3 regions of the Bradyrhizobium sp. SPXBL-02 genome follow, and region 3 is predicted to be linked to each of the others. Evidence: predicted binding sites of a transcription regulator. Region 3 holds the regulator's gene; each other region holds the start of a gene.
What was found. The regulator LexA, encoded in region 3, represses DNA repair genes until DNA is damaged. The targets are predictions, from matches to a motif close to TGTTCNNNNTGTGTTCNG.
Positions count from the first base shown of each region.

Region 1: the regulator LexA is predicted to act here: its motif matches at 5,914-5,931, upstream of ACNJYD_RS04760 (ATP-dependent Clp protease adaptor ClpS).
Region 2: the regulator LexA is predicted to act here: its motif matches at 3,681-3,698, upstream of ACNJYD_RS34665 (ribonuclease T2 family protein).

Region 1 covers NZ_CP182474.1:1,023,663-1,033,383, reverse strand. Annotated here, with positions in the region: gene ACNJYD_RS04790 (methyl-accepting chemotaxis protein) at 1-884, opposite strand, end outside; gene ACNJYD_RS04785 (enoyl-CoA hydratase) at 1,006-1,776, opposite strand; gene ACNJYD_RS04780 (MarR family winged helix-turn-helix transcriptional regulator) at 1,791-2,240, opposite strand; gene ACNJYD_RS04775 (TetR/AcrR family transcriptional regulator) at 2,286-2,894, opposite strand; gene ACNJYD_RS04770 (HlyD family secretion protein) at 3,036-4,286, shown strand; gene ACNJYD_RS04765 (DHA2 family efflux MFS transporter permease subunit) at 4,228-5,853, shown strand; gene ACNJYD_RS04760 (ATP-dependent Clp protease adaptor ClpS) at 5,963-7,684, shown strand; gene ACNJYD_RS04755 (GntP family permease) at 7,881-9,335, opposite strand; gene ACNJYD_RS04750 (patatin-like phospholipase family protein) at 9,339-9,721, opposite strand, start outside.
Region 2 covers NZ_CP182474.1:7,460,337-7,470,057, forward strand. Annotated here, with positions in the region: gene ACNJYD_RS34640 (response regulator) at 1-502, shown strand, start outside; gene ACNJYD_RS34645 (ATP-binding protein) at 521-1,909, shown strand; gene ACNJYD_RS34650 (DUF3617 domain-containing protein) at 2,098-2,628, opposite strand; gene ACNJYD_RS34655 (hypothetical protein) at 2,674-2,982, opposite strand; gene ACNJYD_RS34660 (hypothetical protein) at 3,165-3,626, shown strand; gene ACNJYD_RS34665 (ribonuclease T2 family protein) at 3,744-4,436, shown strand; gene ACNJYD_RS34670 (23S rRNA (adenine(2030)-N(6))-methyltransferase RlmJ) at 4,565-5,425, shown strand; gene ACNJYD_RS34675 (cold-shock protein) at 5,692-5,907, shown strand; gene ACNJYD_RS34680 (outer membrane protein) at 5,979-6,602, opposite strand; gene uvrC (excinuclease ABC subunit UvrC) at 6,851-8,911, shown strand; gene pgsA (CDP-diacylglycerol--glycerol-3-phosphate 3-phosphatidyltransferase) at 9,008-9,625, shown strand; gene moaD (molybdopterin converting factor subunit 1) at 9,622-9,721, shown strand, end outside.
Region 3 covers NZ_CP182474.1:3,881,776-3,891,496, reverse strand. Annotated here, with positions in the region: gene ACNJYD_RS18055 (molybdopterin molybdotransferase MoeA) at 1-844, shown strand, start outside; gene lexA (transcriptional repressor LexA) at 1,021-1,722, shown strand; gene ACNJYD_RS18045 (hypothetical protein) at 2,098-2,532, shown strand; gene ACNJYD_RS18040 (ComEC/Rec2 family competence protein) at 2,658-4,937, opposite strand; gene ACNJYD_RS18035 (DUF2171 domain-containing protein) at 5,033-5,266, opposite strand; gene ACNJYD_RS18030 (YybH family protein) at 5,426-5,812, opposite strand; gene ACNJYD_RS18025 (glutamine--tRNA ligase/YqeY domain fusion protein) at 5,822-7,498, opposite strand; gene gltX (glutamate--tRNA ligase) at 7,654-9,081, shown strand; gene gltA (citrate synthase) at 9,226-9,721, shown strand, end outside.

The DNA.
Region 1 (9,721 bases), 2.9 Mb from region 3:
ATGGACGCGAAGGGGGACTGGCACAATGCGTTCCACTCCGAGGCGGGCATCGCGGGCCGGCCGCTGCCGTCGAAGCCCTTGGTGAGCTCGCCGATCTGCTTGAGGGCGCCGTCAGTCTTGGCCCTCGCATCCTTGGCCGTGTTGACGAGTTCGGCCGGCACGTCAGGCGCAGCCAGGAGCTCCTCCATGCCGGTCCACCCGGCGGTCACGACGCCGTTCCATCCGGCCACGGTCTGCTTCTGGGTGTCGTCGAGCGGCTTGCTGGCGTTGACGTTCGGCCGCAGGGTCGAGCACTGGATGCCGTAGCGGTCGCGCACCTGCCAGGCGAGGCGGCGGGCCTGGATCATGCGGGCGATGTAAGGATCGTTCATCCAGGCGCGGTTCGACACCGCGGTGGAGGCGAGATTGGCGGTCTCGATCACCTTGGTGACCGCATCGTACCAGGGTGCGGTGCGCTCCAGCTTGCGCTCGGCGCGCGGCAGCTTGGCCTCGTCGTAGAACAACTGGAATTTTGGTGCGGCCTCACTCCAGCGCTGCTTCAGCGTGCTGGCGAGCTCGTCGCGCGCCGCGAATTCGACGGTGGAGAGCGCAGCGCTGATGGCGTCAAAACCGGCCTGCTCGGCTTTCTCGGCGGCGCCGAGCTTGGCGCGCGGATCGTCCTCGCCGAGCAGCGCGCTCTGGGCATCGCCGCGATTGCTGCGCAGGGCAACCACGCCGTGGAAGATCGACTTGTCGGCATTCGCGAGCCGCTCGGTCTCCAGACTGTCGCTATAGCGGCCGAAAGCCCCGACCATCTGGATGGCCGTGCTGGTCAGCGCGCCGGCCGCCAGCAGCGTCATCAGAACCAGGAGAAGCGTGCTTACCGATTTCTTAAAAATGGACATGGACCCAAAGACCCGCTCGCCGAGAGCGGTCACCTTGCACGGCCACATGCCAAAGTTTCGTTAAGGTTTATATCAAATGATAAGCGCCCCGGAGTTGCCGGCCCTGTCCGGGGCAGCCGGCTCACGCCACCTTCGTGAAATCCGGCGGGCGGCGCTCCGCAAACGCCGTAAACGCCTCGCGCGCCTCGGCGGTACGCAGTCGCTGCGCGAACTGCTCGCCTTCGGCCTGCATCTGCGCGACCAGCGCCTCGCCGTTGCGCATCAGCCGCTTGGTGGCGATGAGGGCCCCGGCCGGCTGGCGGGCGAGACGCTGCGCCAGCGCAAGCGCCTCGGCATCGAGCTTGTCCAGCGGCACCACGCGGTTGGCAAGGCCCCATTCCAGCGCGGCCTTGGCCGCCACGGTCTCGCCGAGCGCGAACATCTCATAGGCGCGGGCATAGCCGATGCGCGCCGGCATCAACAGGCTGGAGGCGGCTTCCGGCACCAGCGCGAGGCTGACGAACGGCGTCGACAATTGCGCGTTGTCGGCGAGCACGACGAGGTCGCAATGCAGCAGCATCGTGGTGCCGACGCCGACGGCGCGGCCCTGCACGGCCGCGACCAGCGGCCGGGTGCAGCGCGCCAGCGACTGGATGAAGCGCACCACGTTGCGGCTGCCCTCGGACTTGCCGGCCGCGACGGCCGCGAACTCGCCGACGTCGTTGCCGGCGGTGAACATGTCGCCCTCGCCGCGGATCAGGATCACACGGGCGGACGGGTCGCGCTCGGCGGATTCGATCGTGTCGGCCAGCTTGCCGTACATCGCATCGGTCAGCGCGTTCTTCTTGTCGGGACGCGCCAGGGTGAGGGTGAGAATTCCGTTGTTATTCTCGATCCGGACGTGCTCGGTCATTGGTCTGCTCCGTGTTAGTCGTCTAAACTTCTTGGAAACTTGTCCTGAATGCTCGTCAGCCAGCGCGCGACGATGTCGATCTCCGCGGCCGTGAATCCCTCCGTCAGCGCCGCATTGATCTCGGCCGCGCCAGTCTTCGCCTGCGCCAGCGCGGTGCGCCCCTTCGGCGTCAACCAGATGCGAAAGGCGCGGCCATCCTCGCGGTCGGCCCGCCGCTCGACCAGCCGCGCCGCTGCGCTGCGATCGACGAGGCCGGAAATCCCGGCCGGCCCGAGATCGAGTGCCGCACCCGCCTCGCCCATCAGAATGCCGTCCTGCCGGCCGAGGATGAACAACAACCCCGCCTGCGCCGGCGTCACCTCGCTCGAAGGCTGCGCGGCCATCCAACGCTGCAAACGGCGTTGCGCGACGTTCAACAAATAGATCAGCCGATGGTGCTTCGCTGCGGCTGCATTATTTCGCATGCGAAATATCTAGCCCAACGGATCCCGATTGTCAAATCAGGGCCGCTAGGCCGACGCGGCGCGACAACCGTCGAGCAGAATTGCGGCGCATGTCTGCGCCCGCCTCTCGATCTCCTTGCGCGAGGGCAGTGCCAGGCTGGCGTAGATCGCCGCGCGCTGCGGCGCCGACACCATCATGCCTATCATCATTCCGGCGGCTTCATCGACGTTATCGAGCGCGATGCGCTTCTTCCTGACTTGATCGCGAAGCCAGCCCGCGAGCGCCGCCACGGTACGGGAGATGCCATCCCTGTAGAAATTCGCGGCAAGGTCGGGGAACGTGGCCGATTGCTGCAGTACCATACGCTGGAGTGCCACGACCTCCGGATCGAGCGCGAGATCGGCACAGGCGACAAGCACGGCAGCCAGACTCGTCTCGACGTCGGCCTGATTGTCGGCCTGAAGATTGACGTCGGAGAGCAACCGATCGAGCCGGTCCGCGCACATCGCTTCGAACAGCGCTGCCTTGCCCGGAAACAGCCGATAGAGAGTCTTGGTGGAGATGCCGGCGCCACGCGCCAGTTCTTCGGTGCTGGTTGCTGCGTAGCCATCGACTGCGAAGGCGTGCCGTGCCGCCTCGATGACGATGCGCTTCGTCTCGTCGTCGGTGCGCACTGGTGGCCGCCCACGCGGGCGGCCTTCTGATGACGATTTTGCCTGAGCCATGTTTTTAGATGATGCCTGTCATTCCATTGACAGTCCTCAAGCTAGCCCTATTTTGGAAATCGTCAAGTTTCCTAATTCAGGGAGCCGGCCATGACCGTGCATACCAATCCATCGAAGAGCGAAACCATCGTGGTGCCAACCAGCCCGCCCGAAGGCATCCTGCCCGCCGCGCCGGTCCCCGCCCCGCGCCGAAAGCTGAACTTTCGCAAGCTGTTGCTGGCGGGAGTGGCCGTCGCCGCGCTCGCCGGCGCGAGCTGGTACGGCTACGATTACTGGACGGTCGGGCGCTTCCTCGTCTCCACCGATGACGCCTATGTGAAGGCCGACAACACCACCATTGCGCCGAAGGTCAGCGGCTATCTCGACCGCGTCCTGGTCGGCGATAACGAGCATGTGAAGGCCGGCCAGGTGCTGGCCCGGATCGACGATCGCGACTTCCGCGTCGCGCTCGATCAGGCAAGGGCCGACGTCGCCGCCGCGAACGCGACGGTGACGAGCAAGCAGGCCCAGCTCGAGGTTCAGGAGGCGGTAATCGCAGCCGCGAAAGCGACCATCGATGTCGACACGGCCGCGAAGACCTTCGCCCAGCAGGAGAACAAGCGCTACACGGATCTCGCCAGGACCGGTTATGGCAGCGTGCAGAACGCGCAGCAGGCGCAGGCGCGCGATGCCGGCGCGGACGCCGCGATCGCGCGCGACAACGCCAACCTCATCTCCGCACAGAAGCAGGTCGATCTTCTCAAGGCCGAGATCGTGCAGGCCAGGGCCGCCGCCGCCCGCGCAACCGCGGTCCAGCACCAGGCCGAGCTCAATCTCGGCTACACCACGATCGTCTCGCCGATCGACGGCGTCGTCGGCAACCGCACCTTGCGCGTCGGCCAGTATGTGCAGGCGGGCACGCAGTTGATGTCGATCGTGCCGGCCACGGGCACCTATGTCGTCGCCAATTTCAAGGAGACCCAGCTCACGCATGTCCGCGCCGGTCAGAGCGTCGAGATCGAGGTCGACACCTTCCCGGGCCAAGTCGTTCATGGCCACATCGATTCCATCGCGCCGGCCAGCGGCCAGGAGTTCGCGCTGCTGCCGCCCGACAACGCCACCGGCAATTTCACCAAGATCGTGCAGCGCATTCCCGTGAAGATCGCGCTGGACGCCGGGACGGTGCCTCCGATCGCGCTGCGGCCCGGCATGTCCGTGATCCCGACGATCGCAACGCGTTCAGCGCCGGCCGCTCAGGCGGCAGCGACGCCCAAAGCAAAACCTGTTTCCGGAGGGTCGTGCCATGTCAAACAGCCTCTCAATATCGACGCCAGCACAAGCAATTCCGGCCGCGACGCCTGAGCGCGTCGCCGCCGACCCCAATCGGGCCAGCGCCACGATCTGGATCGCCGTGTTCGCGGCGATGATCGGCGCCTTCATGGCGATCCTGAACATCCAGATCACCAACGCCTCGCTGCTCAACATCGAGGGCGGCATCGGTACCGGCGCCGACAACGGATCCTGGATCTCGACGTCCTATCTGATCGGCGAGATCATCGTCATCCCGCTGACCGACTATCTGTCGCGGGTATTCTCGTTCCGCAACATCATCCTGAGCTTCGCGAGCCTGTTCGCGGCCTTCTCGGTCGCCTGCGCCTTCACCCATGATCTGCCGTCGATGATCGCGATGCGCGGCCTGCAGGGTTTCTTCGGCGGCGTGCTGATCCCGATGGCGTTCACGCTGGTCTTCACCAAGCTGCCGAAGGGCCAGCAGCCGATCGGCCTTGCCATGTTCTCGCTCGCCGTGACCTTCGCACCGGCGATCGGGCCGACCATCGGCGGCTATCTCACCGAGAATTACGGCTGGCAGACCATTTTCTTCGTCAACGTGCTGCCCACGGCGGTGATGGTGACCACGCTGTTCTTCACGCTGGAGCGCCAACCGCTGAACCTCGCTTTGCTGCGCGAAGGCGACTGGTTCGGCATCGCGACCATGGCGATCGGCCTCGCTTCGCTGCAAGCCGTGCTGGAAGAAGGCAACAAGGACGACTGGTTCGGCTCTCCCTTCATCGTGCGGCTCGCGGTCATCGCCGTGATCAGCCTGTCGCTGTTCATCGCCAACGAGCTGATGGTGGAGAAGCCGCTGCTGCGTCTGCGCCTGTTGACGCAGTGGAATTTCGGCATCGGCACCATCGCGGCGGTGTTCCTCGGCTTCGCACTGTTCGGCTCGGTCTATCTCCTGCCCGCCTATCTCGGCCAAGTGCAGGGCTACAATGCCGAGCAGATCGGCAACGTGCTGGCCTGGACCGGGCTGCCGCAGCTTCTGCTGATTCCGCTGGTGCCGAAGCTGATGCAGCGTTTCGACGGCCGCTATGTCGCGACCGTGGGCCTGCTGCTGTTCGCCGCGAGCTCCTTCATGAACATTCAGATGTCGCTCGATTATTCCGGCGATCAGTTCCTGATGCCCAACATCGTGCGTGCGGTCGGCCAGGCGCTGACGCTCGCGCCGCTCTCGGCACTCAGCCTCGGCAGCGTCGCGGCGCAGGATGCGGCGGCCGCCTCCGGCATCTCGAACATGATGCGCAACCTCGGCGGCGCCATCGGCACCGCGGTGCTCGCCACTATCGTCACCAAACGCGAGCAGTTCCACTCCAACATCATCGGCCATTCGGTCACGCTCGGCCGCGAGGAGGTCCGCGCCCGCATCGCGCAGATGACGGACTATTTCATGGCCCACGGCGTCCCCGACCCCAACGCCGCACGCGAGCAGGCCATCATCGCGCTCGGCAAGACCGTGAAGCGCCAGGCGCTGGTGATGGGCTATTCCGACACCTTTGCCGTGATCGGCGTGGTGCTGGTCCTCGCCGCGATCGCGGTGCTGCTGACGCGAAGGGTGAAGGCGCCGGGTGGCGGAGGTGGCGCGCATTAGAGCTCGAAAACGAACGACCAAATCGACGCGGCCGTCACGCTTGACGGCCGCGTCCTTTTATGTCCCCTATTTGTTCATATCAATTATAGGTTGCTCAAGGGGACACTTCATGAGCGATACTCAGGTCGAGGCCGTGCCGGCTCAGCTCGTGCTGCATGCTGACGAAGATACTCCGCGTGAATTCATCGTTGACCTGTTGCGTCGCGTCTTCGGCAAGTCGGAAAGTGAAGCCGCCTCCGTGATTGCCGACATGGAGAGGCATGGCGCGGCAGCCTGCGGTCCCTACCCACCACCGGTCGCAGGCGCCCTGCTGGAATCTGCAAGGCGTCGTGTCGCTGCCGCCGGCCACCCACTCCTGATCACAAGCGAAACGGCGAGGCCCTGCTGCGAGCTTTGCGGCCGACCGATCGCGCAGTCGGAAGCACAATTGGTGGACCGCACGGTGTGGCTGTGCGCCGATTGCGTACTCGCAGCAGCAAGCGCATCGCGGGACCTCCCCTCGGAGGAGTTCAATTACACGTTCGGTGTCTTGAATTGGCACTTCGCCGATGTGCCGCGGAGTCAGCTGGTGACCACGGTACGCCAATTTCCTGGCCACATGCGGGCAGACGTCCAGGCCGCCATCGACCGATTATTTGCGTCTCCGGTCCGGCTATTCGGTATCGCCGAGGACCGCCGCTACGAGACGCTATCCATGTCGAGATTGATGCAGAACGACGGTTTCGCGGCGACGATCGCACCGCTTCAGTACAACGACGTCGATATCGGCGAACCGACACCAGCCAAGTGCCTCGACAATGGTCTTTGGCTTTGCGCAACCGCTGGTCTCCGCTACGCGGTGCTTCTGGCCATTCATCGTGAATACAGCCGCGAGGTCGGCGTGCGGATCGAAATCATGGCGCCGGCCGGGGCCGCAGGCTCAGCGCTTGTCCAGCAGTGCTTCAGCGCGCTGGAGGACGCCGTTCAGGCCGCGCGCACCTACCGTGGCAAGATTCTCTCTCTCGATGCCGATTCCGACTACCGTGGGCGCTCGCGCGGGATCACAGTGCACCGGCTTCCTTCCGTCAGTCGTGACGAGGTGATCCTGCCTGAACAGACGTTACGGCTACTTGATCGTAACGTCCTGAACTTCGTGGGCACGCGGGACGTGCTGCGCCGCCTCGGACAGTCGACCCGGAAGGGTATCTTACTCTACGGCCCACCCGGCACGGGCAAGACTCACACCATCCGCTATCTCGCGGCCCATCTGCCCGGTCATACGACGCTGATCATCACAGCGGAGCAAATCGGCCTGCTCGGCGCCTATATGAATCTCGCTCGCCTCCTGCAACCGGCCATGGTTGTGATCGAAGACGTCGATCTCATCGCGCGGCAGCGCGAGAACATGAGCGGCTGCGAAGAACCGCTGCTCAACCGATTACTTAACGAGATGGATGGCTTGAAGCAGGACGCTGACATCCTGTTCGTGCTGACAACAAATCGGCCTCAGCAACTCGAAGGCGCCCTAGCGGGCCGCCCCGGTCGCATAGATCAGGCCATCGAAGTGCCGCTTCCCGACGAGACCGGCCGCAACAAACTGGTCCGGCTCTATGGCAAGGGACTGCCACTCGACGACGCCGTCGTCGCCGAAGCCGCCAGGCGCAGCGAAGGCACGAGTTGCGCATTCATCAAGGAATTGATGCGGCGCCTGGCACAAGCGAGGCTCGCGCGCGATGGCGGCAATTCCGTCATTTCCGCCGATATCGACGAAGCCCTCGATGACATGCTGTTCTCCGGCGGCCGGCTCAATGCGCGACTGCTCGGCGGCGCGCAGGCGATGGCGGCGGGATGAGCGGAGCATGTCTCCCTCTCCGCGTCTTCGCGGGGAGAGGTGAAGGGTCACTGCGCGCAGAAATAGCTCGACGCCTCCGTCACCGGTCCCGACTTGTAGTGCGGCCAGGCCGGCCAGCGGCACAGTGGCAGCGCGCGGACGACAGGGAACGCGTGCAACCTTCGCCCGTCCGTCAATCGCTGACGCCGGCTTTCCGTCAGAACGACCCCAGCGCACTGCCCAGGGCAATCACGGCCACCAGCGCCAGGAGCGAGGTCACGATGCCCACCATGACGATGTCGAAATAGCTGTCGCGGTGAGTCAGGCCGCAGATCGCGAGCAGGCTGACCACCGCACCATTGTGCGGCAGGATGTCCAGCGTTCCCGCGCCGATCACCGCCACGCGATGCATCAACGCAAGGTCGATGCCGTTGCGAGCGGCAAGTTCGACATAGGTCGGGCCGAGAGCGTCCAGGGCGATGGTGAGGCCGCCCGACGCCGACCCGGTCAGCGCGGCCAGGATGTTGGTCGCGACGGCGAGCGAGACCAGCGGTCCGCCCTCGATCGCCAGCACCCAGTCGCGCACGATCGTGAATGCCGGCAGCGAGGCGACGACGGCGCCGAACCCGACGAGGCTGGCGACGCTGAACGCGGGCAGGACCGACGCATTGGCCCCGGCGTCCATGGTCCGGCGCAGCGCCGGCAGGCGCGCCCAGTTCAGCGCGATGGTGGTGGCGATGGCGGCAGCCAGCGCAACCGCGACCGACCAGACGCCTGCAACAGCTGCAAGCGTGGTATCTCCAAAGCGTTGCTCGGCGAGATAGCTGACATCGAGCCGCGGCAACACCAGGAGCGACATCAAGAGATTGACAGTCACGACGACGACCGGCGGCGCGATGGCATTCAGCACCGGCGAAGGCCGCTTGCTGCGATGACCGTGCTGTAGCTCCGCCGGGTCGAACTCGCGGGCGGTCGTCGCGCGCTCGCGCACGAGCTCGTCGGCGGCTGCGCGCTCGGCCGAGTCCTCAACGTCATCGCCGTAGCCTTCTCCGGTGCGGCGCGCCGACGCTTCGGCGCGATGCAGCCACCACAATCCCGCGCCGAGCATGATGAGGGAGGCGACGATGCCCAGGCCCGGCGCCGCAAACGGCGTCGTGCCGAAGAACGGCATCGGGATCGCATTCTGGATCGACGGCGTGCCCGGCAGGGCCGACATCGTGAAGGTCGACGTCCCCAGCACGATCGCAGCCGGGATCAGGCGACGCGGAATCGAAGCTGCGCGAAACAGCGAACGGGCCATGGGAACGATGACGAAGAACGCTACGAACAGGCTGACGCCGCCATAGGTGACCAGCGCGCCGGCAAGCACGACCGCCAGGATCACGCGCCGCTCGCCGAGGCGCTCCGCCATGAAGCCGGCGACGGACGTCACCGCCCCGCTGTCGTCCATCAACTTGCCGAAGACGGCGCCAAGCAGAAAGATCGGGAAGAACTGCGCCAGAAATCCCGCTGCGTTGACCATGAACACCTGGGTCAGGTTGGCGAGCAGCGGCTCACCGCCGAACAGCGCCGCAACGAGTGCGGCGAACGGCGCGAGCAGCAGGACGCTCCAGCCGCGGAAGGCGAACAGGACCAGCAGAGCGAGCCCGACGAGGAGGCCGAGGAGACCCATGCCTCAACACTCCGACAGGAGGACGTCGAGATCGGCGGTCGAACGACGGCCGATGTCGGCACCATGCTCGGCGAGGAAGGCGTCTGCGGCCATGCGCCCCTCGGCGCGCAGCATCGAGACGAATTCCCATTCCGCGTTGAGCTTCGAGGACGCCCCGAACTTCGCCAGCATGTCGCTCTTGACCCGGTGCGTCCGCATCTTGGCCCAGCGCGCGCCCTCGCCGCTGCCGGGATCGGCCGCCTGCCGCAGCAGCGCGATCATGCGCAGCTCCTTCATCAGCGGCGAGTTGAAGGAGATTTCGTTGAGCCGGTTGAGGATCTCCGCGGCCGTCCGCGGCGCCTCCAGCCGCTCGGTCGGATTGATCTGGACGAGGATGGTGTCGTGCG
Region 2 (9,721 bases), 3.6 Mb from region 3:
GACCGGCTTCGACCTCGCCCGCTTCATCCGCACCTCGTCGTCGGTGCCGATCGTGATGCTGACGGCGCGCCACGAGGCGGAAGCCCGCATCGAGGGCTTGCAGATCGGCGCCGACGATTACGTGGCAAAGCCGTTCGAGCCGCGCGAGCTGGCGCTGCGCATCAACAACATCCTCAAGCGCGCCGCGCCGCCGCCGCAGGCCACGGCGGTCGAGAAGATCGCGTTCGGTCCCTATGTCTACCATCTCGAGCGCGGCGAATTGCGCCAGGGCGAGGAGGTCATCCACCTCACCGACCGCGAGCGCGAGATGCTGCGGATTCTCGCGGAGACGCCGGGCGAGACCGTGCCGCGCAGCGCGCTGACCGGCAACGGCAGCGTCAATGAGCGCGCCGTCGACGTGCAGATCAACCGCCTCCGGCGCAAGATCGAGACCGATCCTGCCAATCCGCTGTTCCTGCAGGCGGTGCGCGGCATCGGCTACCGGCTGGTGGCCTCGCCATAAACCAGTGAAGCGCGCCAGATGAGCACGATCGATACCGGCCTGACGCTTCTGAAGAGCGCCGCCGGCCGCGTCTCCGCCGCCAACGGCTGGATGGGCAACGCGTTCAAGGGCTGGATGCCGACCGGCCTCTACGCCCGCGCGCTCCTCATCATGATCGTGCCGATGGTGGTGCTGCAATCGGTCGTCGCCTTCGTGTTCATGGAGCGGCACTGGAACACGGTGACGCGACGCCTGTCGGCCGCGGTGGTGCAGGACATCGCCGCACTCATCGACGTCTACAAGGGCTATCCGCAGGACAAGGACCGCAACGAGATCCGCCGCATCGCGCAGCAGCGGCTCGGTCTGGTCGTCGATTTCCTGCCCGCCGGCGACATGCCGCCGCCGGGACCAAAACCGTTCTTCTCGCTGCTCGACCAGACGCTGTCGGTGCAGCTCGGCCGCCAGATCGGGCGATCGTTCTGGATCGATACGGTCGGCCGCTCTAACTTGGTCGAGATCCGCATCCAGCTCGACGATGCCGTGATGCGCGTGTTCGCGCAGCGCAGCGCCGCCTATGCCTCCAACTCGGAGATTTTCCTGTTCTGGATGGTCGGCACGTCCTCGATCCTGTTGATCGTGGCGGTGCTGTTCCTGCGCAACCAGATCAAGCCGATCCTGCGCCTTGCCGATGCCGCCGAGAGTTTCGGCAAGGGCCGCGAGGCGCCGAACTTCAGACCGCGCGGCGCGCGCGAGGTGCGGCGCGCGGCGGTCGCCTTCCTCGAAATGAAGTCGCGCATCGAGCGCACGATGGAGCAGCGCACCGCGATGCTCGCCGGGGTCAGCCACGATCTGCGCACCATCCTGACCCGCTTCAAGCTCGAGCTGGCCCTGATCGGCGACAATCCCGAGCTCGAGGGCATGCGCAAGGACGTCGACGAGATGTCGATGATGCTGGAGGATTACCTCGCGTTTGCGCGCGGCGATTCCGGCGAGCAGTCGCAACCGACCGACATGGCGCAGGCGCTCGAGGAGCTGCGCAGCGATGCCGAGCGCCACGGCCATACCGCGACCGTCGCCTTCAACGGTCTGCCCGTGGTGACGGTGAAGCCGGCCTCGTTCAAGCGCTGCCTCGCCAACCTCGTCACCAATGCAGCGCGCTACGGCAAGAACATCGCCATCACCGGCCAGCGCGATCACCGTTATTTGACGGTCACCGTCGATGACGACGGCCCGGGCATACCCGCGCACTTGCGCGAAGAGGTGTTCAAGCCGTTCCTGCGGCTGGACAACGCCCGCAACCAGGACGAAGGCGGCACCGGCCTGGGGCTCGCGATCGCCCGCGACATCGCCCGCTCGCATGGCGGCGACATCACGCTGGGGGACAGCCCGATGGGGGGATTGAGAGCGAGCGTGCGGATTCCGGTGTAGGCTTTCTTACCTCTCCCCGCTTGCGGGGAGAGGTCGAATGCGATCGCAGATCGAATTCGGGTGAGGGGGTACAGGTCCCTTGACGACCGCACGTGTGGAGAGAGGCCCCTCACCCCAACCCTCTCCCCGTAAGAACGGGGCGAGGGAGCGCACCGATTTTCGGACTACTGTCTCGCGACCATCTGACCCTACTTCGGCAGCAGCGCCTTCAGCTTGTCCATGTCGCGCGTGTTCATCTTGAAGCCGCCGGGCATGACGATGTCGCCGGGTTTCTGATCCGGCTTGCAGGCCCCGAGCCATTTGGCTTGCAGCGTCGTGGTGCTATCGCGCCCGGCCGTGCCGGCGACGCCGCCTTGCGCATGCGAGGTCGTCTTCACCGTGTAGGCCGAGTTGAAATCGCCGGTGATCTCCGCATGCGAGGTCGTGCTGACGCCGGCGACGCTGCACTCGGAATCGCTGACATAGCCGGTCGCAGTCTTCTTGATCTCCTGCTTGGCGCAGATCTGCTTGGCCATCGGGGAGACGTTATTGCTCATCTCCTTGTCGACGGTCTCGTCGGTGCAGTGCTGCATGGTCATCTCGGGCACCGGCGAGCCTGATGTGACCAGCTTCATCTCCCAAAGACCGGGTTTGCGTACCGGCAGGTCGTCGGCGCTGGCGCCGCCTGCCGACAACGCGAGGCAGAGCGTCGAGCCGAGCAAAGCGAATTTGCGCGTCATGTCGAAGGCTCCCGGCTGAGAGAAGTGCGGCGCTACGACAGCACCTCAGTAGAGCGTGCGGATCGGCCGATCGGCGGCGCCATAGGGCACCCAGCGGCAGGCGAACGAGATGTAGCCGCCCTCATAGGCCTGCACGCCCAGGAATTTCGCGACCTTGCCGTAGCGGGCGCAGTGATCGACCGCGACCTGACGCGCATCGACCTGGGTCGCCATCGAATAGGCGATGATGCCGCCGGTGTCGTTGCCCTTGAACGGCGGCACCGGAGCAAAGATGTCGGCGCGCGCCGACTGGCTCGCCATCATGCCCGAGACAACCAGGCTGGCAAGAAGGCCCGCGGCCGCAATGATTCGCATTCCCGTCACTCCAATTGGCTGGCGCCAGTTTACGGTGCCGGGAGGGGCGTGAAAAGAACCGAACCCTGTTGGCCGCGACATCTTGGTCAAGTCCTGGCGAAGTGTTGCCGCGCTGCACTTGACCTCCCCCAACCTTCGCGGCACCGTCCGACCTTCGCAAGAGCCAGCTGTCCGGATTGACCATGCGCGCCCCCTCCCAGAAATCGCTCCGCTTTGCCGCCGTGCTCGGCCTCATGTTGGGAGCGCTGTCGCTCGGCGAGGCCAGGGCCGCCAATCCGCTCGAGCTGAATTTCTGGCTGAGCGGGCCGCGCTATGACGGCGCCGTGGCCGATTGCGACAGGGCGCTGCCGACGATCGCCACCCAATTCTGGGAAAAGGAAAGCGGGTTCTGGAATTCCCCGTTGAAGATCACCGGCTTCTCCGCCGTTCGCGAGGTCGCGTTCCGCCCCTGGCAGTCCGACAACATTCCGCGCCGCTATTGCACCGCTGACGCCATGCTCACCGACGGCAAGGTACGCAAGGTGCATTTCTCGCTCATTGAGGATGGCGGCTTCGCCGGCTACGGCAACGGCGTCGAGTGGTGCGTGGTCGGCGTCGACCGCAACTGGGCCTACAATCCGGCCTGCCGCGCCGCCAAGCCCTGACCGGAAGCGGCTGATTCGGGCTGATCAGCCGGCCGACGACTGCCGCCCCAATTTTGTTCTTGAAATGTTCCCATCGCCTGCTAGGCTGTGTGCACAGTCTAGTTGAGGGGCGTCGCCATGTTTCACTCTCGATTGCGTTCGTTGTCCCGTCTGATGATCTCGCTGACCCTCGCAACTGGGTTGGCCACCCTCGCCGGCGGTGCGAAGGCGCAGGACAAGCGGCAGAACGCACCCGGCGAGTTCGATTTCTATGTGCTGTCGCTGTCGTGGTCGCCCTCGTTCTGCGAGGAAGCAGCCGAACGCGGCGGCCGGTCCCAGATGCAATGCGGCGGCCGGCCCTACGCCTTCGTGGTGCATGGGCTGTGGCCGCAATACGAGAACGGTTTTCCGGAATATTGCCAGCGGCCGGCGCCGCGCCTGAACCGCAACATCGTCTCCTCGATGCTCGACCTGATGCCGGCGCCGGGCCTGATCTTCAACGAGTGGGACAAGCACGGCACCTGTTCCGGGCTCGAGGGCCGCAGCTATTTCGAGATGATCCGCAAGGCGCGCGCCGCGATCAAGATTCCGACCGAGTATCTCGATCTGTCACAGCCCAAGACCGTCGCGCCGGCGGACGTCGAGGAGGCCTTCATCAAGGCCAATCCGGGTCTCAGCAATGCCGCCGTCTCGGTCACCTGCAACCGGACACGGCTGTCCGAGGTCCGCATCTGCCTCAGCAAGGACCTGCAATTCCGCGCCTGCGACGAGATCGAGCGCCGCGCCTGCCGCCGCGACCAGGTGACGATGCCGCCGATCAGGGGCGGCTAGGCCCGTCATTGCGAGGAGCCCTTGCGACGAAGCAATCCAGACTGCCTTCGCGGAAAGATTCTGGATTGCTTCGCTGCGCTCGCAATGACAAGGGGATGGGATCGCGCCAGACAACGTAGTCCTATCCCATGAACTACCGCCACGCCTTCCACGCCGGCAGCTTCGCCGATGTCATCAAGCACATCGTGCTGGCGCGCATCCTCACTTATCTGCAGGACAAGCCGGCAGCGTTCCGCGTTATCGACACCCATGCCGGCGCCGGCCTCTACGATCTCGACAGCGACGAGGCGCGCCGCGGCGGCGAATGGCTGACCGGCATTGCCCGGCTGCTGCAGGCGCGCCTGTCGAACGAGAGCGCGGCGCTGACGAAGCCCTATCTCGACATCGTCCGCGCCTTCAATCCGAAGGGCGAGCTGAAGGTCTATCCAGGCTCGCCGTTGATCGCGCGCGGCCTGCTCAGGCCGCAGGACCGGCTCGTCGCCTGCGAGCTCGAGCCGAAGGCACGGAAAGCGCTGATCGACGCGCTGCGCCGCGACGAGCAGGCCCGCGTGGTCGATCTCGACGGCTGGGTGGCGCTGCCGGCTTTCGTGCCGCCGAAGGAGCGGCGCGGCCTCGTGCTGATCGATCCGCCCTTCGAGGCCAAGGACGAGTTCGAGCGGCTCGGCGACGTCTTCTCGGCGGCGTTCGCGAAATGGCCGACCGGTATCTACGTAATCTGGTATCCCGCCAAGAACCGGCGCGCCACCGACATGCTGGCGCAAACCGTGGCGCGGCTCGCAGCTGCAGCAAAGCCACCCGGAAAATGCCTGCGCCTCGAATTCAGCGTCGCGCCGCAAGCCGACAGCGCCGCCCTCACCTCCACCGGCCTCCTGATCGTCAACCCGCCCTACACGCTGCACGGCGAGCTCAAGACCATTCTGCCGGAGCTGGAAATACCGCTCGGCCAGGGCGGGGCCGCCAGATTCCGACTGGAGGCGCCCAAGCCTTAACGTCAGGCCGTAACACTCCGGCATTCTTGGGAAAAATATGCAGGACCGGTAGTCAATCTGCGAAGAACCGTATTATGCTATTTCCGTGACTGGCTTTACGTTCCGCTTCCGCGAATGGTTGCGGCGGAGTGAAGGCCCTAAGAAAGATCCCGCCGGACCGATCAGGTCCGTCCAAGGGATGGCCAGCTCCCGGGCTCCGTATGGCCCGGTCATGTCGCGACGTGAGTCTGCGTCGCGGCGGAGGAGCAATGAGGGGGAGTTTCCCGATGGCCATGACGGGAACGGTCAAGTTCTTTAACGGCGAGCGCGGCTACGGCTTCATCAAGCCTGACGACGGCGGTCGCGATGTCTTCGTTCACATCACCGCTGTGGAGCGGGCGGGACTGAAGGACCTTGCCGAAGGACAGCGTATTACTTTCGAAGTCGAACCGGACAAGAAGGGGAAGGGACCGAAGGCGGTCAATCTTGTGATCCTCTCCTAGCGAGCCTGGCGCGAAAAAAATCCCGGCCGCAAGCGGCCGGGAGGCTGGTCCGGTATTTTCTTCTTTGGATGTCAGAAGCGATAGTTCACGCCTGCGCGGACAACGCTGGCGCTATAGCCGTTTGATACGCCCGTAATTGCGAACTGGCTGGTCGACAGATCGATGTAGAGATATTCGAGCTTGGCGCTCCAGTTCGGCGTGAGGCCGACTTCCGCACCGGCACCGATGGTCCAGCCGGCGGTGGTGTGCGACTCCGTCCAGCCGAAGGTCTGCGCCCGCAGCTCGCCGAAGGCGAGGCCGGCGGTGCCGTAGAACAGCACGTTGTTGAACGCATAGCCGGCGCGGCCGCGCAGGGTGCCGAACCATGGGTTGGAGAATTTCCACGGCGCAAAGGTGTCGTCGGCGCCGGCGGCCTGGATGTCGCCCTCGACACCGAACACCCACGGGCCGTTCTGGAAATTGTAGCCGGCCTGCACACCGCCGACGAAGCCGGACGGCTTGGTGGGATTGTTGTCGACCGAGCCCCATTGATAGCCGATGTTGCCGCCGAGATAGGGACCTGCCCAGCTATAGGCATTGAGCGGCTGATTGACGGTATAGGGCGCACGCTGCCCGTAATTGAGATCGGCGGCCTCTGCCGAAGCTGTCCAGCCGGCTGCAACCAACGCGGCTGCGCCCACAACGAGCCTCTTCATCACTCACTCCAACGCAACTGTCGCAACCGAGCGATGTCCGCGCCGCCGCGCGAGCAAAACCGGACGGTTACGGAACCAAGAACTTTTCGCGTAGGATTTATCGAGAGTTTTAAGTTAAAGGGCTGTTAAGTCGGGTTACCGCCCGCTTAACAGACTTAAGGAAGCGTTACCGGAAACTGGCCGCCATCCTCTTGCGTGCGGCATGGCCGGAACTTCAAATCGGCACCCCCAGCGCCTAAATTCGCCCCATGGTTCACGATTCCTCCGACAATCCGGACGACCGCGCGCGCAAGCCGCCGCAGCCTGCTGCGAGCGACGCCCCGCCCGAGCGGCTGGCCGCGCCGGACGTCGATCCCGCGGCGGCAGGCGGCGACGACGAGGACGATGCGCTGCTGCCGGACATCCTGGAAGAGAGCGGCGCCGTCGGCGAAGGCCCGCTCGCGACCGGTCACGAGGCGATCGAGCGCGCGGTCCGCCTCGCGCCGACCTCGCCCGGCGTCTATCGCATGCTCAATGCGAACGCCGACGTGCTCTATGTCGGCAAGGCCAAGAACGTCAAAAAGCGCCTGTCCAGTTATGCGCGCCAGAGTGCGCCACTGCCGGCCCGCATCCTGCGCATGATCGCGGCCACCGTCACCGTGGAGATCGTCTCGACCACGACCGAGACCGAGGCGCTGCTGCTGGAGGCCAACCTCATCAAGCAGCTGCGGCCGCGCTTCAACGTGCAGCTGCGCGACGACAAATCGTTTCCCTACATCCTGATCACCGGCGACCATTGGGCGCCGCAGATCCTCAAGCATCGTGGTGCGCAGACCCGGCCCGGACGCTATTTCGGCCCGTTCGCCTCTGCCGGCGCGGTCAACCGCACCATCACGGCGCTGCAGCGGGCGTTCCTGATCCGCTCCTGCACCGATTCCTTCTTCGAGAGCCGCACCCGGCCCTGCCTGCTCCACCAGATCCGCCGCTGCGCCGGCCCCTGCACCCGCGAGATCGATTTCGGCGGCTATTCGACGCTGGTGCGCGAGGCGAGCGACTTCCTCTCCGGCAAGAGCCATGCGGTGAAGCAGGAGCTCGCCGGCGAGATGGAGAAGGCCTCGAACGAGCTCGAATTCGAGCGCGCCGCACTCTACCGCGACCGCCTCGCCGCGCTGTCGGCGATCCAGTCGCAGCAGGGCATCAACCCACGCACGGTGGAGGAAGCCGACGTGTTCGCCATCCACCAGGAGGGCGGCTTCTCCTGCGTCGAGGTGTTCTTCTTCCGCACCGGACAGAACTGGGGCAACCGCGCCTATTTTCCGCGCGCGGAGAAGAGCTTTACGCCCGAGGAAGTGCTGGGGTCCTTCCTGGCCCAGTTCTACGACGACAAGCCGCCGCCGAAGAACATCCTGCTCTCGCACGAGATCGAGGAGAGCGAGCTGCTCGCCAATGCGCTGTCGATCAAGGCCGGCCACAAGGTCGAGGTCACCGCGCCCAAGCGCGGCGAGAAGAAGGAGCTGGTCGCCCACGCACTGACCAATGCGCGCGAGGCGCTCGGCCGCAAGCTCGCGGACACGGCGACGCAAAGCCGCCTGCTCGAGGCCATGGCCGCGACGCTGAGCCTGCCGCACATGCCCAAGCGCATCGAAGTCTACGACAACAGCCACATCCAGGGCACCAACGCGGTCGGTGCCATGATCGTCGCGGGCCCTGATGGCTTCGTGAAGAACCAGTACCGCAAGTTCAACATCAAGTCGGAAGGGATCACGCCCGGCGACGACTTCGCCATGATGCGCGAGGTGCTGGAGCGCCGCTTCAAGCGCCTGATCAACCCGCCCGAGGACGCCGCCACCAAGGCCAAGGACGACGATTTCCCGCAATGGCCCGACCTCGTCATCATCGACGGCGGCCGCGGCCAGCTCAACGCGGTGCGCGAGATCTTCGCCAATCTCGGCCTGACCCAGGTGTCGCTGATGTCGGTGGCCAAGGGGCCGGACCGGGATGCCGGCCGCGAGACCCTGTTCATGCCGGAGCGCGAGGCGATCAAGCTGGAGCCGCGCGATCCCGTGCTCTATTTCATCCAGCGCCTGCGCGACGAGGCCCACCGTTTCGTCATCGGCTCGCACCGCAAGCTGCGCAAGAAGGACATCCGCGAGGCCGGCTTGCAGGAGATTCCGGGCATCGGCCCGTCACGCAAACGTGCCTTGCTGCATCATTTCGGTACCCTGAAAGAGATCGAGCGGGCCTCGATCGCCGATCTCGGCAAGGTTCCGGGGGTCAGCGCCGAGAGCGCCCGCAGGATTTTCGAGTATTTCCATCCCCAGCCGGGGTGAACTAAAGGAGGCGGCGGTCATATGGTCGTCGCATCCTGCATCCCATTTGGGAGTGGAACGGTTGACCTTCAGGCTTGAGCGGTATTGGTAGGACGGATGAACATCGCCACGACACGAGGGACCACCAGCCGCGCGATGTCCCTCCCCAACATCCTGACCTACGGCCGGATCGCCGCGATCCCGGTCGTGGTCGGATGCATCTATGCGCAGTCGATTCTGGATCAGCCGCTCTGGCTGCGCTGGCTCGCGGTCGCCATTTTCATCGCCGCTGGGGTGACCGATTACCTCGACGGCTATTACGCGCGGATCTGGAATCAGCAATCGGCCTTCGGCCGCATGCTCGATCCGATCGCCGACAAGCTGCTGGTCGCCTCCTGCCTGTTGATGCTGGCCGCGGATGGCATCATTCACGGCTGGTCGCTATGGGCCGCGATCGTGATCCTGTGCCGCGAGATCCTGGTCTCGGGCCTGCGCGAATATCTGGCTGCGCTCCGCGTCAGCGTGCCCGTGACCAAGCTTGCGAAATGGAAGACCACAGTCCAGCTGGTAGCGATCGGGTTCCTGCTCGCGGGACCGGCCGGCGACGAGGTCGTGCCAGTGGTCTCGATGATTGGCCTCGCACTGCTGTGGGCCTCGGCGATCCTCACCATGTACACCGGCTACGACTATTTCCGCGCCGGCATCCATCACCTCATCAAGGAGGACGAGGGATGAAGGTGAAGTATTTCGCCTGGGTGCGCGAGCGCGTCGGCAAGGCCGAAGAGACGATCGAGCCGCCCGCGAGCGTGCGCACCGTCGAGGAGCTGATCG
Region 3 (9,721 bases):
GGAAGCCGCAATTTGTGGCCGGCACATCCGCCCTGCGGGCGTCGACTTCCGCGAAGGCGACGTGCTGCTGCGCAAGGGAATCCGTCTCACCGAGCGCGATCTCGCCCTCGCCGCCGGAATGAATCATCCTTATCTCGGCGTTATCCGCCGCCCGAGGGTCGCGATTCTCGCCACCGGCGACGAGCTGGTCATGCCGGGCACCGCGCCTGGTCCCGGTCAGATCGTCTATTCCAATGGCTATGCCCTGCACGCCCTTGCCCGCAGCGAGGGCGCCGAGACCATCGACCTCGGAATTGCCGCCGATACGCTGGAGTCCACGTCCGCCGGCATCCGCCGCGCGCGCGAGAGCGGTGCCGACATCCTGGTCACGACCGGCGGTGCGTCGGTCGGCGACCACGATCTGGTCCAGCAGGCGCTCAAGGGCGAAGGCATCGAGATGGCGTTCTGGAAGATCGCGATCCGGCCCGGCAAGCCGATGATGCATGGTCGCCTCGGCGCGATGCGCGTGATCGGCCTGCCCGGCAATCCCGTGTCGTCATACGTGTGCGCCTTCCTGTTCATGGTGCCCTTGATTCGGGCCCTGTCGGGCGGTTCAGTGATTCATCATCAGCGCGAGCGCGCCGTGCTGGGCCGCGACCTCGGCGCCAACGATCAGCGCGAGGATTATCTGCGTGCGCGGCTGGAGGTGCGCGACGACGGCACGCGCGTCGCCCTTCCCGTCAGCCATCAGGACTCCTCCCTGCTTGCGAATCTCTCTGCGGCACAGGTACTTCTCGTGCGCGCACCGTTCGCGCCGAAGGCCGAGGCCGGCACACCTTGCGAGGTGCTGCGGCTGCCCGTCTGAGCTGCTGAGCCACACGCATTCCGCGAGTTCAGCCGCGTTCACCATAAATTAAGCAGTTGCGGAACACATATCGAACATATAGTGTCCGTTCATGATTTGTTTCGAGGATGTAGCGGCTTATTGCCGACTTCATCGTCTCGGAATCGAACGACATCAACCGGGGGACTTTGGTCGAGATGTTGACGCGCAAACAATACGAGCTTCTGCGGTTCATCAGCGAACGTCTGAAGGAAAGCGGCGTGCCGCCGTCCTTCGACGAGATGAAGGATGCGCTCGACCTGCGCTCGAAGTCAGGCATTCATCGCCTGATCACTGCGCTTGAGGAGCGCGGCTTCATTCGCCGCCTGCCCAACCGCGCCCGTGCCATCGAGGTGATCAAGCTGCCCGAGCTCCAGGCCGCAGCCGGCAATCGCCGCGGCTTCACCCCGAGCGTCATCGAGGGCAATCTCGGCAAGGTGCGCGCGAGCTCCAGCCCGCCCGCGGATGAGGGCGAGCGCCCCGTCGCGGTGCCCGTGATGGGCCGCATCGCGGCCGGCACGCCGATCGAGGCGCTGCAGACCCGCAGCCACACCATCAGCGTCCCGCCGGACATGCTCGGCTCCGGCGAGCACTACGCGCTCGAGGTGCGCGGCGATTCGATGGTCGAGGCCGGCATCCTCGACGGCGACATGGCGCTGATCCAGCGCAACGAGACCGCCAATACCGGCGACATTGTGGTGGCGCTGATCGACGACGAGGAGGCCACGCTCAAGCGCTTCCGCCGCCGCGGCGCCTCGATCGCGCTCGAGCCCGCCAATGCCGCCTACGAGGTCCGCATTCTTCCGCCGAACCGCGTGAAGATCCAGGGCAAGCTGATCGGGCTTTACCGGAAGTACTGATACCGGAAGTAAGCGCTACGCGCGCTTCGATCGTCGATCCAAGATTGGAGCGGATACTTGTCCGCTCCGGCTGGATGGTCTTTCTGGTTCTGCGCTGACTGTTCGGCGCCTCTTCCCGCGCGACACTCGCCCATGCGGACACGCGGCCATTTCGCTCCGCCGGTAGAGTTGTGCCGACAGCGCCGATAGTGCGGGCCAAATGCAAGGACGCGAGGTTTGTTCCTATCGAATCCGGGAAAGATAATGTGATCGCGTGCTGCGGATGCGAGCCGCAGATTTGCCCATAACCGAGCAGAGCGTTGGAGGCTTCCACTCTGATAGAGGCCTGCGCCTCGAAAGAGACGCGGGTCGCTATCCCAGTATGAGGAGCACCCGATGTGTGACTATAGCCTGCATGCCGTCGCGACGCGCCCCGCCGAAGTTGGCGAGACGATCGTCACGACAACCTTCCGCGGCACCTCGACGCGCGGCTTCGCCTCCGAAGCCGATCTCTCCGTCGCGGTCTGTCTGCTGCCGGGAACGGAGCTCGCTTTCGCCGATAACGTCCGCTACGACAACCGCTGGATCTGGACGCGCACCGTCAACTCCCGCGTCGGCAAGTTCGGCAAGATCGACCCGCACATTCCCGATCGCCATCATGACGCGATCGAATTTCCGGACGGCAAGTACGTGCTGGTGACGCAGCTCGTCGAAGGCCAGCGCGCGACCGTGCTGCAATTGCCGGTGACGCAGCAAGCCATCGAGCGCGAGCACAAGCCGCAGATCGTCGCCGACACGCGGCCCACGATCACGCGCCTGCCGATCGGCTGACGCGGTCGGCCCCGACCGAAAAGTCGAGGGCCAAATTCAAATGCCATCGCCGGCCGCGGCCGGCGAGATGGTATGGTTTGCGTCCTGCGGGATCCCGTCGGACCGGTTTTTCCCCGCATTGATCTTCAATCGTCGGCCTGCAAGTCGGCCTCCGATGGCGTTGCGTCCCGGTTGCGAGGCACGGCCGTCTTCGGCACGAGGCTGCCGTCGAAATCCCCCTCGCCGGCGCCGGCCGGCAGCCAAGGACGGCTTGCCCCTCTCGCCCTCACCGCCTGCACCGAAAAACCCTCTGCGCTTCGCGTCAGAGCCAGCGCGCCCTGACTGGCAAGACGCGCCCGATCGACCACCATCGCCGCGCAATCGGGCGGCGCGGGCCGCGCCGTCACCACCAACGCGGCGCGGCTGCAATCATCGGCCAGCGCGTCGATGCGCGTCGCCAACGCGATCAGCCGTCCGTCCGCGAGCGGCGCCACGCAACCGGACTCGTCACATGACACGCTGCTCGCCAACGAGGCGTTGCCGGCATCACGCGGATCGGCATCTGCGGCCAGCCACTCCTTCAGCAGGAAGCTGTCCTTGCTGGCGCGGATCACTTGCAAGCGCTCATCCCCGCCCCGGACCGCGACGCTCGCGCCATCCCCGGCAATCAGGACATCAGGCTGGCGCACCGACAGCCCCCAGAGGATCGCCGCCAGCAGCACCAGGGCGCCGGACCAGCGCAAGGGCGTGCGCAACAGGCCCATCACGATGAGCCCGAGGCTCGCCGCGATCAGCGGCGCGATCCCGAACGCCGGAATGCGGCCGACGGCGCCCGGCAGGGCCGCCACCCAGCGCGCGACCAGGACCATCCACTCGATGCCGATCCCCATCAACCACCAGAACACGCCGTCGAGCCCGAAAGGCGCTGCGAGCAGTCCCAACAGCCCGGCCGGCATCACCAGCGCCGAGACCACCGGCATGGCGCCGAGATTGGCGAGCACGCCGTATGGCGTCACGCGATGGAAGTGGAAGGCGGCGTAGGGCGTGGTCGCGAGCCCCGCGATCAGCGAGGCCAGGAACAGCATCGCGATCTCGCGGCCGCCCCACAGCGCGATCCGCGCCGTCGCGGAATGATCGGGTGAGGCGAGCAGGTTCGGCATGCCGATCTGCACCAGCGCCACCAGCCCGAGCGTTGCCGCAAATGACATCTGGAAGCTCGGATGCACCAGCGCCTCGGGCGCGACCGCGAGCACGATCAGCGCCGCCACCGCCAGCGTGCGGAAGGTGATGGCGCGGCGGTCGACCATGACGGCGATCAGCACCACCGCCGTCATGAAAAACGATCGTTGCGTCGCGACCTCCGCGCCCGACAGCAGCAGGTAGAACGCCGCCGCGACCAGCGCGGCGGCCGCCGACCATTTCTTGATGGCAAAGCCGGCCGCCAGCCCCGGGATCAAGGCCAGCAGCGCGCGCACCGCGAAGAAGACGACGCCGGCGACGACCGCCATGTGGTAGCCGGAGATCGACAGCGCATGGCCGAGCCCCGAGACGAACATGGCATCGTTGACCGGCGCGGTAATCGCATCGCGCCGCCCCGTGAGCAGCGCCGTTGCGATCGCCCGGTTGTCGCCTTCGAGCGTTGCGCGGATGCGCGCATCGATCGCATCGCGCAGGCCCTGCATGAAGGCGGCGTAGCGCAGCCGCAGGCCGCCGGCATCCGGCGGCCTGGACGCCGTGATCGCGCCCATCACGAAGCCGGAGGCACCGATGCTCTGGAAGAACATGTCGCGCGAGAAATCATAGCTGCCGGGCCGCACCGGCGAGATCGGCGGCAGCAGCCGCGCCTTCAATTGCACGAAGCTGCCGACTTCGGGCGCCGTGCCCTTGCGCACCGAGAGGCGGACGCGCTCGAGCTTGACGTCGCCGCGCTGCGCCTCCATCGCGCTGACGCGCAGCACGAAGCGATCGGTACGCTCGCGAATGTCGCGCGCTTCCACGAAGCCCGACAGCGACACCGAATAAAGCGGCTTGGCGAGCACGGGATGGGCGACGCGCGCCGTCTTCCAGGTCGCCATGGCAAATCCGGCGGCGACCGCCGCGATCATGATGGCAGGAGCAAACAGCCGGCTCCGCCGGAGCAACACCGCGCCGAGCATCAGCGCGATGGCCGTCGCGGCAACCACCCACAGCACCGGCTCATGATCGGCGGCGAAATAAAGCGCGATGCCGCCGCCAAAGGCGACGGGCACCCACGGCAACAGCCGGCCTGGCCCGGCCTCGGCGCGCGCCCACTGGCGCAGCATTTCGACGATGGCCGGCCAGATGCCAAACCCCGCCGGCGCAAAGCCGCCGGCCGGGGCGGCGCGGCCGACCGGCCACGTCCCGGCAACTCCCTGGGAGCGTCCTGGCCGCCCCGGCTCCGCCATTCCCTGCACCTTGCGATACGCGACGGGTGCGGAGGCTACCGGACCGTGCGGCTGCGCGAATAGCGGTACAGATCGGGAACGGGCGACGGAGCGCCCTACTTTTCCTCTTCCATCGTCACGGCGACGTCCGCCTTGGCGGACAGCCGCACCTTGTTGCCTTCAACATCGGCAACGAGGCCCTTGTCGATGAAATGATGGTGGCCCTTGTGGCTGCCCTCGCCGCTGTCCTTCCTGGTCAGCTTGATGCGGTTGCCCTCTACCCTGTCGACGGTGCCGACATGGACACCGTCGGCGCCGATGACTTCCATATGCTCTGCGATGTTCTGCATGGCGGGATCCTTGGTTGGATCGCAGCCAACGCGGCAGGCGCGCGTTCGTTTCAATCGTATTCCGGGGCGCGACGAAGTCGCGAGCTATGATGCGCAATTGCGCATCATAGCTCGCGCCAAGTGGCGCGCCCCGGAATGACGACACTGATGGAACGACCGCTAAATCAGCGGCGCCTGCGACGAGGCGTGGTGATTGACGATCTTCCAGTCGCCTTCCTCGCGGATGATGACCCAGCTCATCTTGACGACGAGATCGTCCCGCTCGCCGGCGAGATCGAACGTGATGATCGCGGCCATGTTGATCAGGTCAGGGCCGGCCTGCGCGGCGTACACGTCGGAGAAGGTCGCGCTCGGCCTGCGCCAGCGCGGCAGGCCGTTGAAATAATCGGCAACGCCGTCCCTGCCCCGATAGAGTTTTGGGTTCGAGCCGAAGAAGAACGCGTTCCTCGCATAGAGCGAGGACAGCGCGGCCGCATCGAGCGTCGCGAAGCCGGCGCACCATTTCGCGATGATGGCGGAAACGATGGCGTCGGCTTCGCTGCTCATGCCCTCGCCTCAGCCCTTCGCGACTTCCTTGGCGAACGTATCGCGCAAGCCGATCGTACGCGAGAACACCGGCTTGCCCGGCGTCGAGTCCTTGTCGCGGACGAAATAGCCCTGGCGCTCGAACTGCATCGGCTCGGTCGAATTGCTCTCGGCAACTGACGCCTCGACCCGCGCATCGGCGAGGATCTCGAGCGAGTTCGGGTTGAGATCGGCCGCGAAATTCGAGGCGTCCGGACTCGGATTGGCGAACAGCTGGTTGTAGATGCGGATCTCCGCCGGCTTGGACGTCGCCGCCGGCAGCCAGTGCATGGTCGCCTTGACCTTGCGGCCGTCGGGCGCGTTGCCGCCCTTGGTCGCGGGATCATAGGTGCAGCGCAGCTCCACCACCTCGCCCTGGTCGTTCTTGATCACGCCGGTGCACTTGACGAAATAGGCGTAACGCAGCCGCACCTCGTTGCCCGGCGACAGGCGGAAGAACTTCTTCGGCGGGTTCTCCATGAAATCGTCCTGCTCGATATAGAGCTCGCGGCCGAACGTGATCTTCCGCGTGCCGGCGCTAGGGTCGTCCGGATGATTGATCGCCTCGAGCTCCTCGGTCTGTCCTTCCGGATAATTCTCGATCACGACCTTGAGCGGCCTCAAGACTGCCATGCGCCGCTGCGCCGTGCGGTTCAGCTCCTCGCGGATGCAGAACTCCAGCATGCCGACATCGACGACGCTGTTTGCCTTGGCGACGCCGATGCGCTTGACGAATTCGCGCAATGCGGCCGGCGGCACGCCGCGGCGGCGCATGCCCGCCATGGTCGGCATGCGCGGATCGTCCCAGCCGGCGACATGACCCTCGCGGACGAGCTGCGTCAGCACGCGCTTGGACAGCAGCGTGTAGGTCAGGTTGAGGCGCGCAAACTCGTACTGGTGCGGCTTGGACGGCACCGGCAGCTTCTCGATGAACCAGTCGTAGAGCGGCCGGTGGTCCTCGAACTCCAGCGTGCAGATCGAATGCGTGATGCCTTCAATCGCGTCCGACTGGCCGTGGGCATAGTCGTAGCTCGGATAAATGCACCATGCGTTGCCGGTGCGCGGATGGTGCGCATGCAGGATGCGGTACAGCACGGGGTCGCGCAGGTTGATGTTGCCCGCGGCCATGTCGATCTTGGCCCGCAGCACACGCGCGCCGTTGGGGAATTCGCCGGCCTTCATGCGGCGGAACAGGTCGAGATTCTCCTCCACCGAGCGGTCGCGGAACGGCGAGTTCTTGCCGGGCTCGGTCAGCGTGCCGCGCGAGAGGCGGATCTCCTCCTGGGTCTGGTCATCGACATAAGCGAGGCCGTCGCGGATCAGCTGCTCCGCCCATTCATACAGGCGGTCGAAATAGTCCGAGGCGAAAAACAGGTTCTTGCCCCAGTCGAAGCCGAGCCAGCGCACGTCGGCCTGGATGGAATCGATATATTCCTGCTCTTCCTTGACCGGATTGGTGTCGTCGAAGCGCAGGTGGCAGCGGCCCGGAAACTCCTGGGCGATGCCGAAGTTGAGTGCGATCGACTTGGCGTGGCCGATGTGCAAATAGCCGTTCGGCTCCGGCGGGAACCGGGTCACGATCTCCTTGTATTTGCCCTGGTCGAGGTCGGCCTGGATGATGTCACGAATGAAATCGCGCCCAACCTCAGCTGCCACCGGTTCTGTCATTACGAAAATCCTGTAGGGAAATCAGCGGTTCTTCTGCCAAATTCGCGTGGCCGCGCCAAGAGCTTAAGCAAGGCCTGTCAGGTCCGCCGCCGCCCTTTAGTTATGTCCCGTTCCTGCTATACACCACCGCCTCCAATGCATAGGCCCTGCCAAGAATGTCCGATTCCGTCGTCACGCGCTTCGCTCCCTCGCCGACCGGCTTCCTCCATATCGGGGGCGCCCGCACGGCGCTGTTCAACTGGCTCTTTGCCAAGAAGCACGGCGGCAAGATGCTGCTGCGGATCGAGGACACCGACCGCGAACGCTCCACGGAGGCGGCAATCGGCGCCATTCTCGACGGGCTGAAGTGGCTCGAGCTCGGCTGGGACGGCGAGGTCATCTACCAGTTCGCCCGCGCCGCCCGGCACCGCGAGGTCGCCGAGCAGCTGCTGGCCGACGGCAAGGCCTACCGCTGCTACGCCACCGCCGAGGAGCTCGCCGCCATGCGCGAGAAGGCGCGGGCGGAAGGCCGCACCCGCCTCTATGACGGCATGTGGCGCGACCGCGACCCCGCGGCGGCTCCCAGCGACGTCAAGCCCACCATCCGTCTGCGCGCGCCGCAGACCGGCGAGACCGTGATCGAGGACCAGGTCCAGGGCCGCGTGGTCTGGCAGAACGAGAACCTCGACGATCTCGTCCTGCTGCGCGGCGACGGCAACCCGACCTATATGCTCGCGGTGGTGGTCGACGACCACGACATGGGCGTCACCCACGTGATCCGCGGCGACGACCACCTGATCAACGCCGCCCGGCAGAAGCAGATCTACGATGCGATGGGCTGGGCGCTGCCGAGCATGTCCCACATCCCCCTGATCCACGGCCCGGACGGCTCGAAACTGTCCAAGCGGCACGGCGCGCTCGGCGTCGATGCCTACCGCGCCATGGGCTACCTGCCGGCTGCGCTGTGCAACTACCTCGTCCGGCTCGGCTGGAGCCACGGCGACCAGGAGATTTTCTCGACCGAGGAGATGATCGAAGCGTTCGATCTCGCCAGCGTCGGCCGCGCCGCCGCCCGCTTCGATTTCGCCAAGCTGGAAAACCTCAACGGCCATTACATCCGTCACGCCGACGATCAATCACTCGTGAAGATGTTCGAGGACGTGCTCGACCACATCGTGCCGAGCCGCGACGAGATTAAGGCCAAATTAAACGACACCACGCGCGCGCAGCTGCTCAAGGCCATGCCGGCCCTCAAGGAGCGTGCCAAGACGTTGATCGAGCTGATCGACGGCGCCCATTTCATCTTCGCCGACCGGCCGCTGGCGCTCGATCCCAAGGCGGAGGCGCTGCTGACGCCGGAGAACCGCAAGCTGATCGGCCAGCTTCATTCCGCGCTGGAGAAAGTCGAGACGTGGAGCGGCGCCACCACCGAGGCCGCGCTACGCGCCTTTGCGGAGGAAAATAGTCTCAAGCTCGGCGCGGTCGCCCAGCCGCTCAGGGCGGCGCTCACCGGACGGACGACGTCGCCCGGCATATTTGAGGTTTTGGACGTGCTGGGCCGCCAGGAAAGCCTCGCCCGGCTCAAGGATCAGGCTACGACGTAAGTCGACCATGCGTGCGGCGATCTTGCAGCGCACATAGCAATAATATACCCATCTCCCCCACATTCTGGAACATCCGGCCTGCCCCCATGGTCGCCCTGGGGGCCTCCGGCTCCGGCCCGTTTCACCACACATCGGGGACCTCTGATGGACGCAAAACCAAGCCCAAAGACCGCGACGCTGACGGTCGGAAACAACAATTTCGATCTCCCGATCCTCAGCGGCAGCGTCGGGCCTGACGTCATCGATATTGGCAAGCTTTACGGCCAGTCCGGCCTGTTCACCTACGATCCGGGCTTCACCTCGACCGCGAGCTGCCAGTCCAAGATCACCTATATCGACGGCGACGCGGGCGTGCTGGAATACCGCGGCTACCCGATCGAGCAGCTCGCCGAGCACGGCGACTTCCTGGAGACCTGCTACCTCCTGCTCTACGGGAACCTGCCGACCGCCGCGCAGAAGAAGGATTTCGACTACCGCGTGACCCATCACACGATGGTGCACGAGCAGATGGCCCGTTTCTTCCAGGGCTTCCGCCGCGATGCCCATCCGATGGCGATCATGGTTGCGGCCGTCGGCGCCCTCGCCGCGTTCTATCACGACTCCACCGACATCAATGATCCGAAGCAGCGCATGATCGCCT